Regions from separate parts of the Arthrobacter tecti genome, predicted to be linked through region 1. Evidence: predicted binding sites of a transcription regulator. Region 1 holds the regulator's gene; the other holds the start of a gene.
What was found. Region 1 encodes HrcA, which represses chaperone genes, less so after heat shock. Its sites were predicted from a motif close to TTNGCACTCGNNNNNNNCGAGTGCNAA; they were not measured.
Positions count from the first base shown of each region.

Region 2: a site for HrcA is predicted at 1,671-1,697, ahead of ACX80C_RS15060 (FmdB family zinc ribbon protein). Genes of this name have one in related genera too.

Region 1 covers NZ_JBTNCT010000001.1:96,599-103,958, reverse strand. Annotated here, with positions in the region: gene ACX80C_RS00480 (GerMN domain-containing protein) at 160-1,041, shown strand; gene ACX80C_RS00475 (16S rRNA (uracil(1498)-N(3))-methyltransferase) at 1,051-1,806, opposite strand; gene dnaJ (molecular chaperone DnaJ) at 1,822-2,949, opposite strand; gene hrcA (heat-inducible transcriptional repressor HrcA) at 3,017-4,033, opposite strand; gene ACX80C_RS00460 (DUF3097 domain-containing protein) at 4,177-5,031, shown strand; gene ACX80C_RS00455 (DUF4870 domain-containing protein) at 5,150-5,581, shown strand; gene hemW (radical SAM family heme chaperone HemW) at 5,629-6,858, opposite strand; gene lepA (translation elongation factor 4) at 6,886-7,360, opposite strand, start outside.
Region 2 covers NZ_JBTNCT010000015.1:45,120-52,479, forward strand. Annotated here, with positions in the region: gene ACX80C_RS15045 (GNAT family N-acetyltransferase) at 1-20, opposite strand, end outside; gene galU (UTP--glucose-1-phosphate uridylyltransferase GalU) at 29-931, opposite strand; gene ACX80C_RS15055 (5-formyltetrahydrofolate cyclo-ligase) at 1,006-1,623, shown strand; gene ACX80C_RS15060 (FmdB family zinc ribbon protein) at 1,758-2,093, shown strand; gene cpaB (Flp pilus assembly protein CpaB) at 2,238-2,909, shown strand; partial or broken gene ACX80C_RS15070 (DUF4011 domain-containing protein) at 6,543-7,052, opposite strand; gene guaA (glutamine-hydrolyzing GMP synthase) at 7,151-7,360, opposite strand, start outside.

The sequences.
Region 1 (7,360 bases):
GCCGCCGGCTCTGCGCCCGTCAGACCTGTGCAGCTTGTTACCCCGAACCTGCACTCATCGCGACTGGAAGGAGAGGAAACGCCAGTGAAGCCTGCTCCTTTGCCCCCATCGCGAAGGCGGCGTTCCCCCTCCTGGAGGGTTGCAACCTTCCTTGCCGTTTTGGTATCGCTTCAGGCCTGCACAGTGGATGAAGAGCCGGCCTCTGCCCCCCAAGCCGCCAGCGAATCCGATGTCCTCCTCGAGTCCGCCACCAGCCGCCTGCCGGACGTTGAGCTGCCCAGTACCGCACCAGCCGAAAGCGCACCGCTTATCCCGGTGTACTGGCTGGGGGAACAGGACCAATTGCTCTATCGGGAGTTCCTGCCCGGCGAATCGACGGGCGATCCGATTGCCGCGGCGATCTGGGCGATGACCAGCACAGAGCCGCTGGATGACGATTACTACAGTCCCTGGCAGACGGCAACCGCTGTGAATACATCAATTTCCCCGGACAACGTCATCACCGTCGACATAACGTCAGATGCCTTCGGAAGCGACCTCGAGCCGGAGGTCGCATCGAACGCGATCCAGCAGTTGGTGTATACCGCCACGGCAGCTGCCGCCAACGCAGGACTCATCGCAAGTGGCAGCCCCAGCAGCGTGCGTTTACTGGTCGACGGTAAGGCCGGATACGAGGCTTTCGGCGGGGTCGAACTCGGCACGGAGTTGCGGCGGGATGTCGAGGCGATGGCTCCTGTGTGGATCATCAATCCACAGGACAGTTCCATCCGCAACGACCCGACAATCATCGTTCAGGGCAGTACCACGCAGACCGGATCCGAACTCGGCTGGCTTATACGACGTGTGGATGGGGGTGGTTCGCCTGCAGAAGAAGTGCTCAGTGGGACCGTCGCTGTGGACGCCGACGCGGGGTCAACCGGGCAGTACGAGTTCAGTGCCTCACTTGATCCTGGCACGTACATCGTCGAGGTCTATGTGCCGACAGAGGGCGAGCCGGCTGAATCAGGTAACGCCGACAACAAGCTGTTCAGCATTCGCTGAGGAGGCGTCCTACCATCGCCCAGCCAGGTGATTGAGGACGGAGATCGCGGCGGGCCCGGCTGTTGAGGTTCGCAGGATGTTAGCGCCAAGACTGACCGCAACTGCGCCGTGGGCAGTGAACAATTCAACTTCCTCCGGACTGACTCCGCCTTCCGGCCCGACGATGACGGCGAGGGTACCCGAGGTTGTTGTTCCGCTCAGCGACCAGTGGTCAGCAAGCGATTGCGCTGCGTCTTCATGCAGGACAACGGCTTGTTCAACACCGCCCAACCAGCGTGCGAGAGCGCGGCTGTCCAGCACATCGAGAACGTCGGGGACCCGCGTACGCCTGGACTGCTTCGAAGCAGCACGGACCAGGAACTCCCACTTCGTTTTGCCCTTCAGAACCTTCTCGGCACGCCACCGAACAATGCTTCGGTCTGCCTGCCATGGGACAACGGCGTCAACACCGAGTTCCGTTGCAGCCTCAACCGCGAGTTCTGCGCGGTCCCCTTTTGCGAGCGCCTGAACAAGCACTATCCGGTGTTTGGGATGCGGATCCCGGCCGATGGAATCCACAGTCAGCGTCACCGCTTGGGCGGACGCAGCAGTGACTGTGCCGGTCAATCGGCAGCCCTCGCCGTCCAGTATGTCCACCGATTCACCGGCTGCAACCCTCTTGACTCTGGCAGCGTGATGCGCCTCTGGGCCTGTCAGGGTGAAACGCGCGCCTACTACGGCTGACGCAATTTCAGCCGGTTCGCCGAAGAAAGCCTGGTTGGTCATGCGTTCGCGACGCCGCTAGAAGTTGCCGAGGCGTTCGCGCAAACGGGCAAAGACGCCTGATCCAGTGCTCGCAAGCTGGCCTTCGGCAAACTGCTCGCCGCGCAACTCCGCCAGGCGCCTGAGCAGCTCTTCCTGGGCAGCGTCTATGTTCCGGGGAGTCTCGACGCTGAGATGCACCAGCAGGTCCCCGCGTCCGTAGCCACGAAGGTGGGTGACTCCGAGCTCGCGCAGAGCGATCACCTCACCAGACTGTGTTCCCGGCTTAATGGTGATTTCCTGATCTCCGTCGAAGCTCGACATCTTCACGGTTGTTCCCAGGGCAGCAGCAGTCATCGGCACGCTCAGCGTGGCGTGGAGGTCATCAGCCTCACGCAGGAAGGTTGGGTCGCTGTTGACCCGGATCTCGACATAAAGGTCGCCCTGCGGCCCCCCGGCGGTCCCGGCCTCCCCCTGCCCGGCCAACTGGATGCGTGTTCCCGTTGATACACCGGCAGGCACCTTGATGGTCAAGCTGCGGCGGCTACGTACGCGGCCGTCGCCGTTGCACTCTGAGCAGGGATGGGGAATGACCGTGCCGAAGCCCTGGCACGTTCCGCACGTGGCGGTGGTCATGACCTGCCCGAGGATCGACCGCACCGCACGCTGAACCTGTCCGGAACCGCCGCAAATGTCACAGGTTCTCGGGGACGTACCCGGCTGGGTGCAGGATCCGTCACAGGTAGAACAGACGGCGGCGGTGTCGACGTCAATCTTCTTGTTGGTGCCGAAAACCGCGTCTTTCAGGTCGATACGCACATTGATCAAGGCATCCTGCCCGCGCTGCGTACGGGATGGCGGGCCGCTCGGTCCGCCCCCGCCGAAGAACGTCTCGAAAATGTCCTGGAAGGCGAACCCGGATCCTGAATATCCGCTCCCGAAGCCGTTATCAGTACCATTCTCATTGCCGGTGGTGTCGTATACGCGGCGCTTTTGCGCGTCCGAAAGAACCTCGTACGCGCGGGTCACCAATTTGAATTGGTCGGCGGCCTCCGGCCCCTGGTTCACATCCGGATGGAGCTTTCGGGCGAGCTTCCGGTAAGCCTTCTTGATTTCTTCTCCGCTGGCATCGCGTGCGACGCCGAGGACTTCGTAGTGATTACTCACTCCTGCACATCACTTCCTATGGTTCTTACCGCGCAAACGGTTGTGGATTGTTGGCCCCGCCATCCGGTCACGACTCATCGAGGATGCGGGAAAGATATCGAGCGACCGCTCGCACAGCGGCCATGGTTGTGGGGTAGTCCATTCTCGTGGGGCCGAGCACTCCCACCTTCGCCAACGCATCCGGTCCGTAACCGGTCGCAATCACCGACGCTTCGGACAGGCCTCCATGAGGGTTCTCGCGGCCGATGCGGACGGAGACGCCGAGTGCGTCCTGCTTCATTTCGGACAAGAGATGCAGCATCACGACCTGCTCCTCCAACGCTTCGAGGACGGGCCCGATGGTCAAGGGGAAGTCGAGCGTGGAACGTGCAAGGTTCGCCGTACCCGCCAGAACGATTCTGTCTTCCCTATTGGACGCGGAGAGTTGCTCAAGACTCTGCCCCAGCGATTGTGCGATGTCCTGCAGCGGCTGCGGGAGCGCAGCTATACACGCGGCAAGCTCCTGGGGGACGGTGGCGAGACGAACGCCTGCTACCTTCTCAAGGAAGCGCTGGCGCAGATCCGCCAGTTCGGATTCCTTTGTTTCCGTAGGAACCACCACGACCCGTTGCTGCACAGCGCCGTTGGTGGAGATCAACACGACTAGTACACGTCCGGGAGCGAGCAATACAAACTCAATGTGACGGACCGCAGCGCCGCCGAGGTGCGGATATTGCACCACCGCAACCTGGTTGGTCAGCTGTGCCAGCAGTCTCACAGTCCGGTCGAGTACGTCGTCGAGGTCGTCGGCGCTCTCAAGCAGAGATTGGATCGCCTTCTTTTCAGGACTGGATAGCGGCTTCACCTCGGCGATCCGGTCGACGAAAAGCCGGTACCCTTTGTCAGTCGGGATCCGCCCCGAACTCGTGTGCGGAGCGGTGATCAGTCCCTCCTCTTCGAGGAGGGCCATGTCGTTCCTGATGGTGGCTGAGGACACACCAAGCCGGTGACGCTCGACGAGGGCCTTGGATCCCACGGGCTCCCGCGAATGCACATAATCCTCGACGATGGCACGCAGCACCTCAAGCCTTCTGGGCTCGCTCATGTTCACCTCCGATGTCCTCAGCCGCACCTATCAACGAATTAGCACTCAACACGCCTAAGTGCCAAGTCTAATACGCTCGGACCGATTGTTAGCATTGGGGCGGTCCCGCGAAAGACGCGGATTCCGGAGGCGAGCTTCTTTATATGTCACATCATCCGTGGGGATCCCAGGATCTCTCAGTGCCACGATCGTCCCCTCTTGAGAAGGTGGAGGCCCGACCCGGCGTCGTTCTGGAGGACGTTCAGACTGGGTTCGTCGGAGAGATCCTCAGCACAGAGAAGTCCGGCGGGCTACACGTCATGGTGCTCGAGGACCGCCGCGGCAAGCGACGCACGTTTCCTCTTGGTTTCGGGTTTCATATCGACGGCGCTCCGGTCGAAGTCATCGCACCTCTCGGTGTCCGGGACACCCGCCCGCAGCGCACCGCCTCCGGGTCTGTCCGGGTATCGAACCAACGGGCACGGGTCGCACGCGCCGGCAGGATCTGGGTCGAGGGTAAGCACGACGCGGAACTGGTGGAAAAGGTCTGGGGAGATGATTTGCGGGTGGAGGGGATCGTCGTCGAACCTCTGCACGGCGTCGACGACCTCGCCGCTGTTGTCCGGGCATTTCAGCCGGGGCCGACGCGCCGCCTTGGGATTCTCGTGGACCACCTCCTGCCCGGCACCAAGGAAGCCCGCATCGCCGCCGAAGCGATGCGGATTCCCGGAGCGGCGGGAAATGTGCTGATCGTTGGACATCCCTACGTAGACGTCTGGCAAGCCGTCAAGCCGAGGGCGTTGGGCCTTGATACCTGGCCCGAAATCCCCCGCGGCGAAGACTGGAAAACCGGAATACTGGGCCGACTGGGCTGGTCGAATCGTTCCCAAGCGGACATCGCCAATGGCTGGAAGCGCATTCTCGGGGGTGTCAGTACCTATGCGGACCTCGAACCGTCGCTCCTCGGACGGGTCGAGGAAGTCATCGACTTCCTCACCGCACCAGGTCCCGGGGACTAACCGCGTGCGTGCCGGTTGACCGGGTGCAACCTGCGCTTTGGGGAAGTAGCCAGTACCCTTAGGAGGTAAGTTCCGCGGTGAGGCCCGCGGTGTGCTCCGATCCCCGAAGGATATATCGTTGTCCAACAACGCAGACCAGCACCGTGAACCACGGTCACGTCCTGTCTCCCGGGGCGGCGACGACGCGTTCCAAGGCTCAAGTTCAGATGCCCTGCCGCTGACACCTTCCGAAGACCGGCAGTGGGCAACCCTCGCACACTTCCTCGGCATTCTTGGGTTCGTGCCCTCCCTGATCATCTTCCTAATCTTCCGTGATCGCGGTCCGTTCACGGCGCAGGAATCGAAGGAAGCCTTCAACTTCACTTTCCCGCCCAGCATCCTCGCTGCGATTTCCTTGCTGCTTTCGCTGCTTCCCGTTGTCGGCGGCATCTTCGCGGTACTGAATGCCGTGATCTGGGTCACGCTCGCCGCCTTCTCGGTCGCCGCGGGGATTCACGTCAATCGTGGACGACCCTACCGGTATCCCTTCAACCTGCGCACCTTTCACTGAATCTCGCTTCGCTGAAACTCCTGCCGAGTTCTACGCCCGGTGTATCCTCAGGCCGGCAGTAGACGACGGACGACGGCGTCAGCCAGCAGGCGGCCGCGTCCGCTCAGGATGAGAACACCGCGGAACGCCGCAGCGGGCTCAACGAGCTCATCGGCAATGAGCCCTGCAACTGCCAGGCGACCCTCGGGCCGCAGACTCGCAGTCGGGAAACCTTCCGCGAGTCTGACGCGAAGGAGAACATCCTCGACGTAACGGGCATTGGCGTCGAGCGTTTCCCGCCCCGCGGCAGGGGAAGAATCCGCCTCAACCCTGTGTGCATAGGCTGTCGGGTGCTTGACATTCCACCAGCGGACACCACCGATGTGCGAGTGTGCGCCCGGACCGGCACCCCACCAATCCTCGCCCTTCCAATAGGCAAGATTGTGGCGGCATCCGTCCTGTTCGGTTCGCGCCCAGTTACTCACTTCGTACCATGACATTCCTGCGGAGCTGAGCATGGAGTCGGCCAGTTCGTACTTTTCGGCGTGGTCATCGTCGTCGATTCCAGGCATCTCGCCGCGCCGGATCCGCGCGGCCAACCGGGTCCCCTCTTCGATGATGAGTGCGTAGGCGGACACATGATCGGGTTCCAGCGAAAGCGCCGCATCGACCGATGAGGCCCAGTCTTCGATCCCCTCCCCTGGTGTGCCGTAAATCAGGTCGAGACTGACTTTGAGCCCTGCCTCGCGCGCCCACCGGACAGCCAGAGGCACTCGTTCCGGTAGGTGGGTGCGATCCAGCACCGCAAGAACGTGCGGGACCGCCGACTGCATTCCGAAGGAGATCCGCGTGAATCCGGCCTCCGCGAGGGCCGCCAATGACTCAGGGGTAACCGAATCTGGGTTCGCCTCGGTAGTTATCTCGGCCGTTGACTCCAGCCCCCAGATATCCCTCGCCGCGCGAAGCACGCCGACAAGATCCGCCGCAGGCAGGAGGGTTGGTGTACCGCCTCCGAAAAACACCGTGTCCAGCCGACGTACGGCGACGCCTGACGCTTCCAGCACACCCGCCCCGAAATCCAATTCTCGGCTAACCGTCTGGGCGTAATTCGCCTGCGAAGCACCACCGCCTAGTTCGGCGGCTGTGTAGGTGTTGAAGTCACAGTAGCCGCACCGCACCGCGCAGAAAGGGATGTGCACATATAGCCCGAACCGGCGGTCCCGGGACCCGGCCGCTGCCGATGCCGGCAACATCCCATCTGACGGGGCTGGATCGCCGAGAGGCAGGACGCTAGGCACTTGGAGGTCCAACGACTGGGACGCACGTCACTTCTTGGCTTTGTCCTTCGACTCGTCCGAGGACAGCGCGGCGATGAACGCTTCCTGGGGAACCTCTACGCGACCCACCATCTTCATGCGCTTCTTGCCTTCCTTCTGCTTTTCCAGCAGCTTGCGCTTGCGCGTGATGTCACCGCCATAGCACTTGGCAAGCACGTCCTTCCGAATGGCCCGGATGTTTTCCCTAGCGATAATGCGTGCGCCGATGGCGGCCTGAATGGGCACCTCGAACTGCTGCCTCGGAATGAGTTCGCGAAGCTTGCCGGTCATCATGACCCCGTAGGCGTAGGCCTTGTCGCGGTGGGTGATTGCGGAGAAGGCGTCCACCTGCTCCCCCTGGAGCATGATGTCCACCTTGACCAGATCGGCAACCTGGTCTCCGTCGGCCTTCCAGTCCAGCGATGCGTACCCTCGGGTTCTGGATTTGAGCATGTCGAAGAAGTCGAAGACAATCTCAGCCAGC
Region 2 (7,360 bases), on a different contig from region 1:
CAGGCGAACCGCCCCCACATGTTTGTGGCTAGCCGTCGAGGGAACCGGTGAACTCCCGCAGCCACGCCCGCAGGTCGGGGCCGAGGTCTTCACGCTCAGATGACAGGGTGACCACTGCCTTGAGGTAGCTGAGCTTGTCCCCGGTGTCGTAGCGACGGCCGCGGAAAACCACACCGTAGACCCCGGACCCTTCACCCTCGGCAGCCGCAAGGGTCTGCAGTGCATCGGTCAGCTGGATTTCGCCGCCGCGGCCCGGACCCGTCTGCTCAAGCACGTCGAACACGCGCGGATGGAGTACATACCGCCCGATCACGGCAAGGTTCGAGGGCGCCTCATCAGCTGCAGGCTTCTCAACCAGTTCATTCACCCGGACGTAGTCCGCCCCGTCTATCGGGGAAATATCAGCACAACCGTAGGCACTGATCTGGGCGGGATCGACCTCAATGAGTGCAATCACTGAGCCACCGGTCTTCGCCTGGACCTCGATCATGGTCTCAAGCAGTTCATCACGCTCATCGATGAGATCATCGCCGAGCAGAACGGCGAACGGCTCGTCGCCGACATGGAGCCTTGCACGCAGCACGGCATGGCCCAGGCCCTTGGGGTCGCCCTGGCGCAGGTAATGGATGTCCCCGAGCTCGGACGCTACACGGACAGCGGCGAGCTTCTCATGGTCGCCTTTGTCCTCAAGGATCTGCTCGATGAAGGGCACGCGGTCGAAGTGGTCCTCCAACGAACGCTTGTTCCGGCCGGTGATCATCAGGACGTCATTGATCCCTGCGTTGACAGCTTCTTCCACCACGTACTGGATGGCCGGCTTGTCCACGACGGGCAGCATTTCCTTCGGCATCGCCTTGGTTGCAGGAAGGAACCGGGTACCCAGGCCTGCTGCGGGAATGACGGCCTTGTTCACTCTTGGTCGCTCAGTCATGGCACAACACTACAGAATCGCGCGTGTGTTCCGCGCAAGGACTACCTGCCGCGCCCGGCGGTAGAGTCGGTTTCATGGACTCTGAAGTTCGTCTCACCGGCAAGGAAGAACTCAGGCGTGCGCTGCGGGAACGACGCACGCAGGTACCTGAAGACGCCCAGCGCGCAGCTGCAGCTTCCCTGTCCAGGCACGTGCTCACCTGGCTCGCCGCAACCCCGGCTGGGGATGGTTCGGGCACCGTTGCCGCATACCTCTCCGGACCGCCGGAGCCCGGCACCGCGGAACTGCTGCCGGCCCTCCGGAACGCAGGTTACGACGTCGTCGTGCCGGTGTGTGAACCGCGGTACCAACTGAGCTGGGTGCGCTGGGAGCAGGGTGTTGAGCTGGCCAAAAGCCCTCGCGCACCGCTCTGGGAGCCTGTGGGACGCCGGTTCCGCTTCACCGAGCTGGGAAGCATCCAACTGGTGCTTGTTCCCGGCCTGGCGATCGATGTCGCCGGGAATCGACTCGGTCAGGGCGGAGGCTACTACGACCGCTTCCTGGCGCAGCTTCAGGCCGAACACGCTGGTACACCTGCGATCGGTTACCTGTACGACGAGGAGATTCTTCCCAGTGGCAGTTTTGGCGCCACAGTGCTGGACATGCCGCTTCGGGGCGCCTTCACACCGTCGGGTTACCGGCCGACCCCGTGAGCCCGCAGGTCGGCCTATTCGATGGAAGTACGTCCGTCAGTGTAGAATTGGCACTCGGACCGGCGGAGTGCCAACATTGATTGTGTCAGGGCCCTACGACGGACCGCCACCAGCGTTTTCCCAGGAGGATTTCCATGCCTACATACGCTTACGCCTGCAGGGACTGCGGCCACGCCTTTGACGTACAGCAGTCCTTCTCTGATGACTCACTTTCGGTCTGCCCCGAGTGCGAAGGGCTGCTCCGCAAGAAGTTCAATAGCGTCGGTGTAGTTTTCAAGGGTTCAGGCTTCTACCGCACGGATTCCCGCTCCACTTCGTCCTCCGTTGAGGCGGGAAGCAGCTCATCTTCGAAGTCATCGTCGGCTTCGGGATCCGGTTCATCCGACTCATCCTCGTCAACTGCGAAGCCTGCCTCCGAGTCCGCGTCTAACTCCAGCCCGTCGAAAGCTGCCGCAGCCGCATCTGCCTGAGCCCTGAAGGGCTACAACCGTAGTTCCTGCTCGGACCGGCCTGCCGCACCACTTTTCCTGCACAGCCCGCACTATTGGAGCGACTTCTCCACATAGCGCGGGCTGTTCCAGTTCCGGGGCCGGGCAGTCAATAGTGTGGTGTGCATGAGCGCATCAACCAGGCCAGCCAATCCGCTTTCGACCCGGGTGCGGTTCTTCCTCTTCCGCAAGCGGCGGTTGCTGGCCGCCGGCCTGCTGTGCGTGGCCGCGGGCGTTGCGGTCGAAGCGCACCTGCCCGCTGAAGCGGAGACCACGCCCGTGGTAGCGGCGGCCGCGGATCTGCCGGTGGGCAGCGTGATCACGGCTGACCAGCTCGCACTGGTAGACCTGCCGAAGGGGGCGGTTCCGAAGCACGCGTACTCGTCGACTGAGCTCGTGGCGGGTCAGCAGCTGGCAACCCCCGTCTACGCCGGAGATGTGATTGCCGAGAATTTCCTCGTTGGTGAGGGGCTGCTGGCGGGCACGGCCAAGGGCACTGTCGCCGTGCCGCTTCGGCCGGCCGATGCCTCGACCGTGCAGTTGCTCTCGCCCGGACAGCGCGTGGACGTTGTCCTCAGTACAGGAAACGGCTTTGAAGTCTCAGGCAAGAACACTGTGATTGCGAAGGGCCTCGCCATTCTCTGGACGTCGGAGGAACCGGCCGGCGGGCCGTTCTCTCCCGCCGGCGGTCAACAAGACGGCCTGGTTGTCGTGGCGGCCAACCCGGACGAAGCCGCAACACTCGCGGGCGCTTCAAGCAGCGGTCAGGTACACCTTGTGCTCACCGGAGGCGGCTAAGCGCCCGCGGACCCGCAACCGGTGAGTCGAGCGTTACTTCACCTAGCTCCAGTGCGGCGGTTTCTGTTCCTTCAGCCACTCGTCGTGGTTACCGTCCTCGTCGTTCCAGACGCGGGGGTCGTCTTCAGCGGCGCGCTGCGGGATGACGTCCCCGTGTGCTCCCGAAGATGTCAAGGCTGCTGAACTCGGCTGGGCGGCCGGGGAATCCTGGCGCTCGTCCTCAAGCGACTCCTCCTGCGTTTGACCTCCCCCCTCAACGGCGCCCCCGGCTGCGGGAGACTCGCCTGCGGCGCGGGTGTCTCCTGCAGCGGAGTCTCCCGCAGCGCGGGCGTCGTCTTCGGCTGGAGTTCCGTTTGGGATTCCTGTGTTCATGCTGTTTCCGTTTCCTGCAGCGGGATCGTTTCCGCCAGTGAGGCCGAGATACCGGCCGACCAGATCTGCGCAACCCTCCGGATCGGTAAAGACTTCAATTGTCCAGAGCGGCATATAGCGCCAGCCCATCCGTTCCAGAAGCTGGGGGCGCAACCTGCTGCGTTCACGCACTGTCAGCGCCCGGTAGCGTTCCGTACCGTCAGACTCGATGGCCATCGGCGGAGTATATTGATCCGCGTCATCGCCGCTGTCCCCCAGTCGGGAGCCGGTTGCCACAATGTCCAGGACACCCTCAGGATGTGCTGAGACGTTGCCGCCCCGGTTGCGGAGGCGTTCAATGAGATCGGCCACGAGCGGATCCTCGTTCGTGGAGTCGACTGGCGTTGACGCTGGCTGCTGGGCTCCGCCGGAGAGTTCCCGGCGCAGCAACTCATAGAAGTCGAGGGCGCCATGTCCGAGCCGTTCAGGGTCGAGATCCTCCGGACGGAAGCAGGTCAGCACGTGCAGGCGGTAACGCGCGCGGGTCATCGCGGTGACGAATGTTTCACGACCGCCCGACGCAGACAGGGGACCGAAGTTGTGCAGGGCCCTGCCATGCGGGGTGCGCCCGAATCCGAGCGAGAAAATGACGGCGTCGCGCGTCAGACCTGCGGCGCGATCGATCGGCACAACCCGGAAGGATTCCCTACCGGGTTTGAAAAAATCGGCAGCCCAGGGAGCATCCGCCATGGCAAAGCGCACTGCTTCCCCGACGCGCTGAGCATGCCGCGCGCTCGCCGTCACTACGGCAAGCGAGTAGCTGGGACGGGACCGAATGTGCTCGAAAACCAGGTCAACTGCCCTCGTGACCTCGGCCGCGACGCTTTCGACGCCGTCGTGATCGGCGCTCGGCATGCCTGTGCCGTCCGGAAGGTACTCCACGGTCAATGCGCGGGACGCCCCTGTCACTTCAGATCCTGACGGCAACCGGGTAAGCGAACCGCCGTAGAACCGCTCGCTCAAAAAGGAAGTCAACGCTTTGTCCACGCCGCGGTAAACCTCGCGCAGGGGAAGAGACGGCAGGACAGCACTGAGTGCGGTGAAGGCGCTAGGCAGGTGCTCGGGTGTGGCACGGCGCCCGTCCTCGACCGAGACCGTGAAGCTGCGGGGACCGTCAAGCTGGTCGTCGCCGAAGGCTATGACCTGCCGCGACCGGGCAAGCGCGGGCACAACGGACTGCAGGGAGATCGACTCCGCATCGAGCACGATAACGGCGTCGAAGGTCTTTCCCGCCGGGAGCACCAGCGGAAGAACCAGCGGGCTCGCTGCCCACACCGGCATGAGCGCGGTCACCAGTTCATCGGCGCGGACGCTCAGTGCCTCAAGGTCCGGGGCACCTTCGCGCAAAAGAGCCCGCAGCTGCTCGGCTTCAGCGGGCATGGTTTCCAGAGCGGCCCGCCAGCGTTCAGCTAGCGCCCACCGGATCCTGCCCGCGCCGGAAGCGACGTGGGCATTATCAGCCAGCCGGTACTCCGCTTCCAGCCTGCGCAGGCTTTCGCCGTCGGACATAGCGAGGTAATCATCACCGCTGATCATCGCCTCGAGTGCGGACTGCCACCACGCCAGTTCCAGTTCGCCACCGACCTGTCGGGACCCCACCTCGCGCACCGCGAGGTCATCCAGCAGCTCTCCGAGCCCATTCTCGCGCATTTCATCGATGAGGAGGGTGCGCTCGGGCAGGGTTGCGAGACTTTGTTTGTCGCGTGCCAGTGCAGCAAGATGGTCTATCAGCTTCTCCAGGGGCATCTCCGCGAGTTTCGGTGCACCCGCTGTACCTGCCAGTATCCCCGTGATTTCGCGGAGCTGGCCGTCCACCTTCCGGTAGAAACTGTTTATCTCGGCGAGGCCGGTGGGCACGGAAGGGTGCCGTTCGGTGGTGGCGTATTTCGTCCACAGGGTGCGCTGCTCCTGCACCTCGACCAGCGACTCATGCAGGTCCGCAATGTGCACGCCCGGCCGGACATACTCCTTTGCGACACGGCGCAGCCGGGAGCGTGTCATCGAGCTCATCTCGATTGTCCGCTCGCGACGCCAGGACGAGGAAGCAGTCGCTGAAATAAGGTCCGTGACCGGCCGGTCAAAGATGTCGGGAGTGAACTTGTCGAGGCTTGCCCGCACAGCGACCAGGAGATCGAGCTGTCCACCCCATTCTTCGAAGGTGGCACCGAGTTCGATGTGAGAGTGCTCGGCGACAGCACGCACCTTGTCCCGCAGCAGCGGTATGTCACGCGCAAGGTCCACAGCGAGGCCGTGAGCGTGTTCGGTTTCCTTACGGTTGCGAAGCCTTGCGCCGTACCAGGGGCTCTGGGTTGCTTCCCTGCTGAAACCACCGAGCTCTGCCGCCCGGCGAAGCCGCGCTGTGAGTTCCGCCCTGTTGGGGATGCTATCCATGACGCTGCGCTTCAGCCGGACGGTGGTTGCAGGTGCAGGGTTGAGCGAGGTGAGCTCCGCGAGGGACTGCATCGCCTGGTACGGCGAGCAGCCCCAACGCGATCGAACGTTGTGCAGGGAACGGACGTGGTCAAGCAGTTTGTGGCGGTGGGACACGAGCGTCTCATGCAGCGAATCGAGTTGCGGTTTCACCGCTTTCTCGTTCCGCACGATTGCCCTGACCAGCTGATCGGTCAGCTGCGCCGGCGCGCTGTTGGCGTTCAGTTGGAGCACGAGCGAGCCAAGGTTGACCGCGTCGAGTTCCTGTACGAACTGATTCAGTGTTCCGCGGCGTTCGGCGACCACGAGAACGCTCTTGCCCTGCTCGGCGAGCGCCGCTGCGGCGTTGAGCGCAGTTTGGGTCTGTCCTGTCCCAGGAGGCGAGGAAACCACAACGGAACCACCGGCGGTGACGGCGTCCAGGACACGCTGCTGGCCCGGATCCGCATCGAGGATGAGGAACTCAGAGGAAGGGTGCCTGTCATCGAGCGGCGTCTCGCGGATGGGAGCTTCCGCATCCGAGCGCGCTTCAATGCCCTCCCGTGCGGCGTCCATGAGCGCCGAGAGCAGCGGGTGCTCACCGCTGATAGCCGAATCCGCTCCCACGTCGGCAAGGTCAGCGAAGGTTGAGACCAGGATGTGGTGCTCGATGGTCATTCCACGGACGTTGTCAGTGAGCATCCGAAGTTTGTCCAGCACCGGGTGCGGATCGAACCGGGCGGTGCTGTACGCCAGGCGCGCAATAGCATCGGCGTCGCATTCAATGCCGTGATCCTTGTCCAGGGTCCGGACCAGAGCGGGGTTCAGCCGCGCATGCTCGGTGAGCTGGAGTTCGTAGTCATCCTGGGACGCATGAACCGTCAGCGTCACTGCCGTGAGGAGGACTGGGGCGGTTAGCGAGTCAGTGCGGCCGTCGTCGGCCATGGTGCGCCACGAAGCGGTGCCGGCGGCGAGATAGCCGACGTCGATACCTCGCTCGGAGGCAAGCTCGTAGACCTTCGCCCGCAGCAGCCGCGCGGCCTTCATGGCCGCAGCGTACTGGTCCGCATCCCGCAACAGGGTGGACAGGCGGGTACGCCGCCCGGCAAGCAGTTGGGCGAGACCCGAAGGGTGTGCGTGGGTGAGATCGATACTGTTGGCGCGCGAGGGCGTGAAGTGGAGCAGCGTATCGGTGCCCGCGTGCGGTCCAAGCCTGCGCAGCCATGGGATCAGGAAATCCTCAGCGGAGTCCCCGGCGTCCTGCACTGGCACGGTTGTCCTCTTCCCTACGGCCTCACGACCTGATCTTGACCAGATAGGCATGTCTTACAAGCTAACCGACGGCATGCCCGACCGCCTGCAAGCAACGCGGACAGGGCCTCAAATTCCGAAGCTTCTGCCCCGCCGCTACAACGGAGACGCTACTCCCATTCGATGGTTCCCGGCGGCTTGCTGGTGACGTCGAGGACCACGCGGTTGACGCCGTCGACCTCGTTGGTGATCCGGTTGGAGATCCGGGCCAGCAGTTCGTATGGAAGACGCGACCAGTCCGCGGTCATGGCGTCCTCGCTCGATACCGGCCGCAGGACGATGGGGTGGCCGTAAGTGCGGCCGTCGCCCTGAACCCCAAC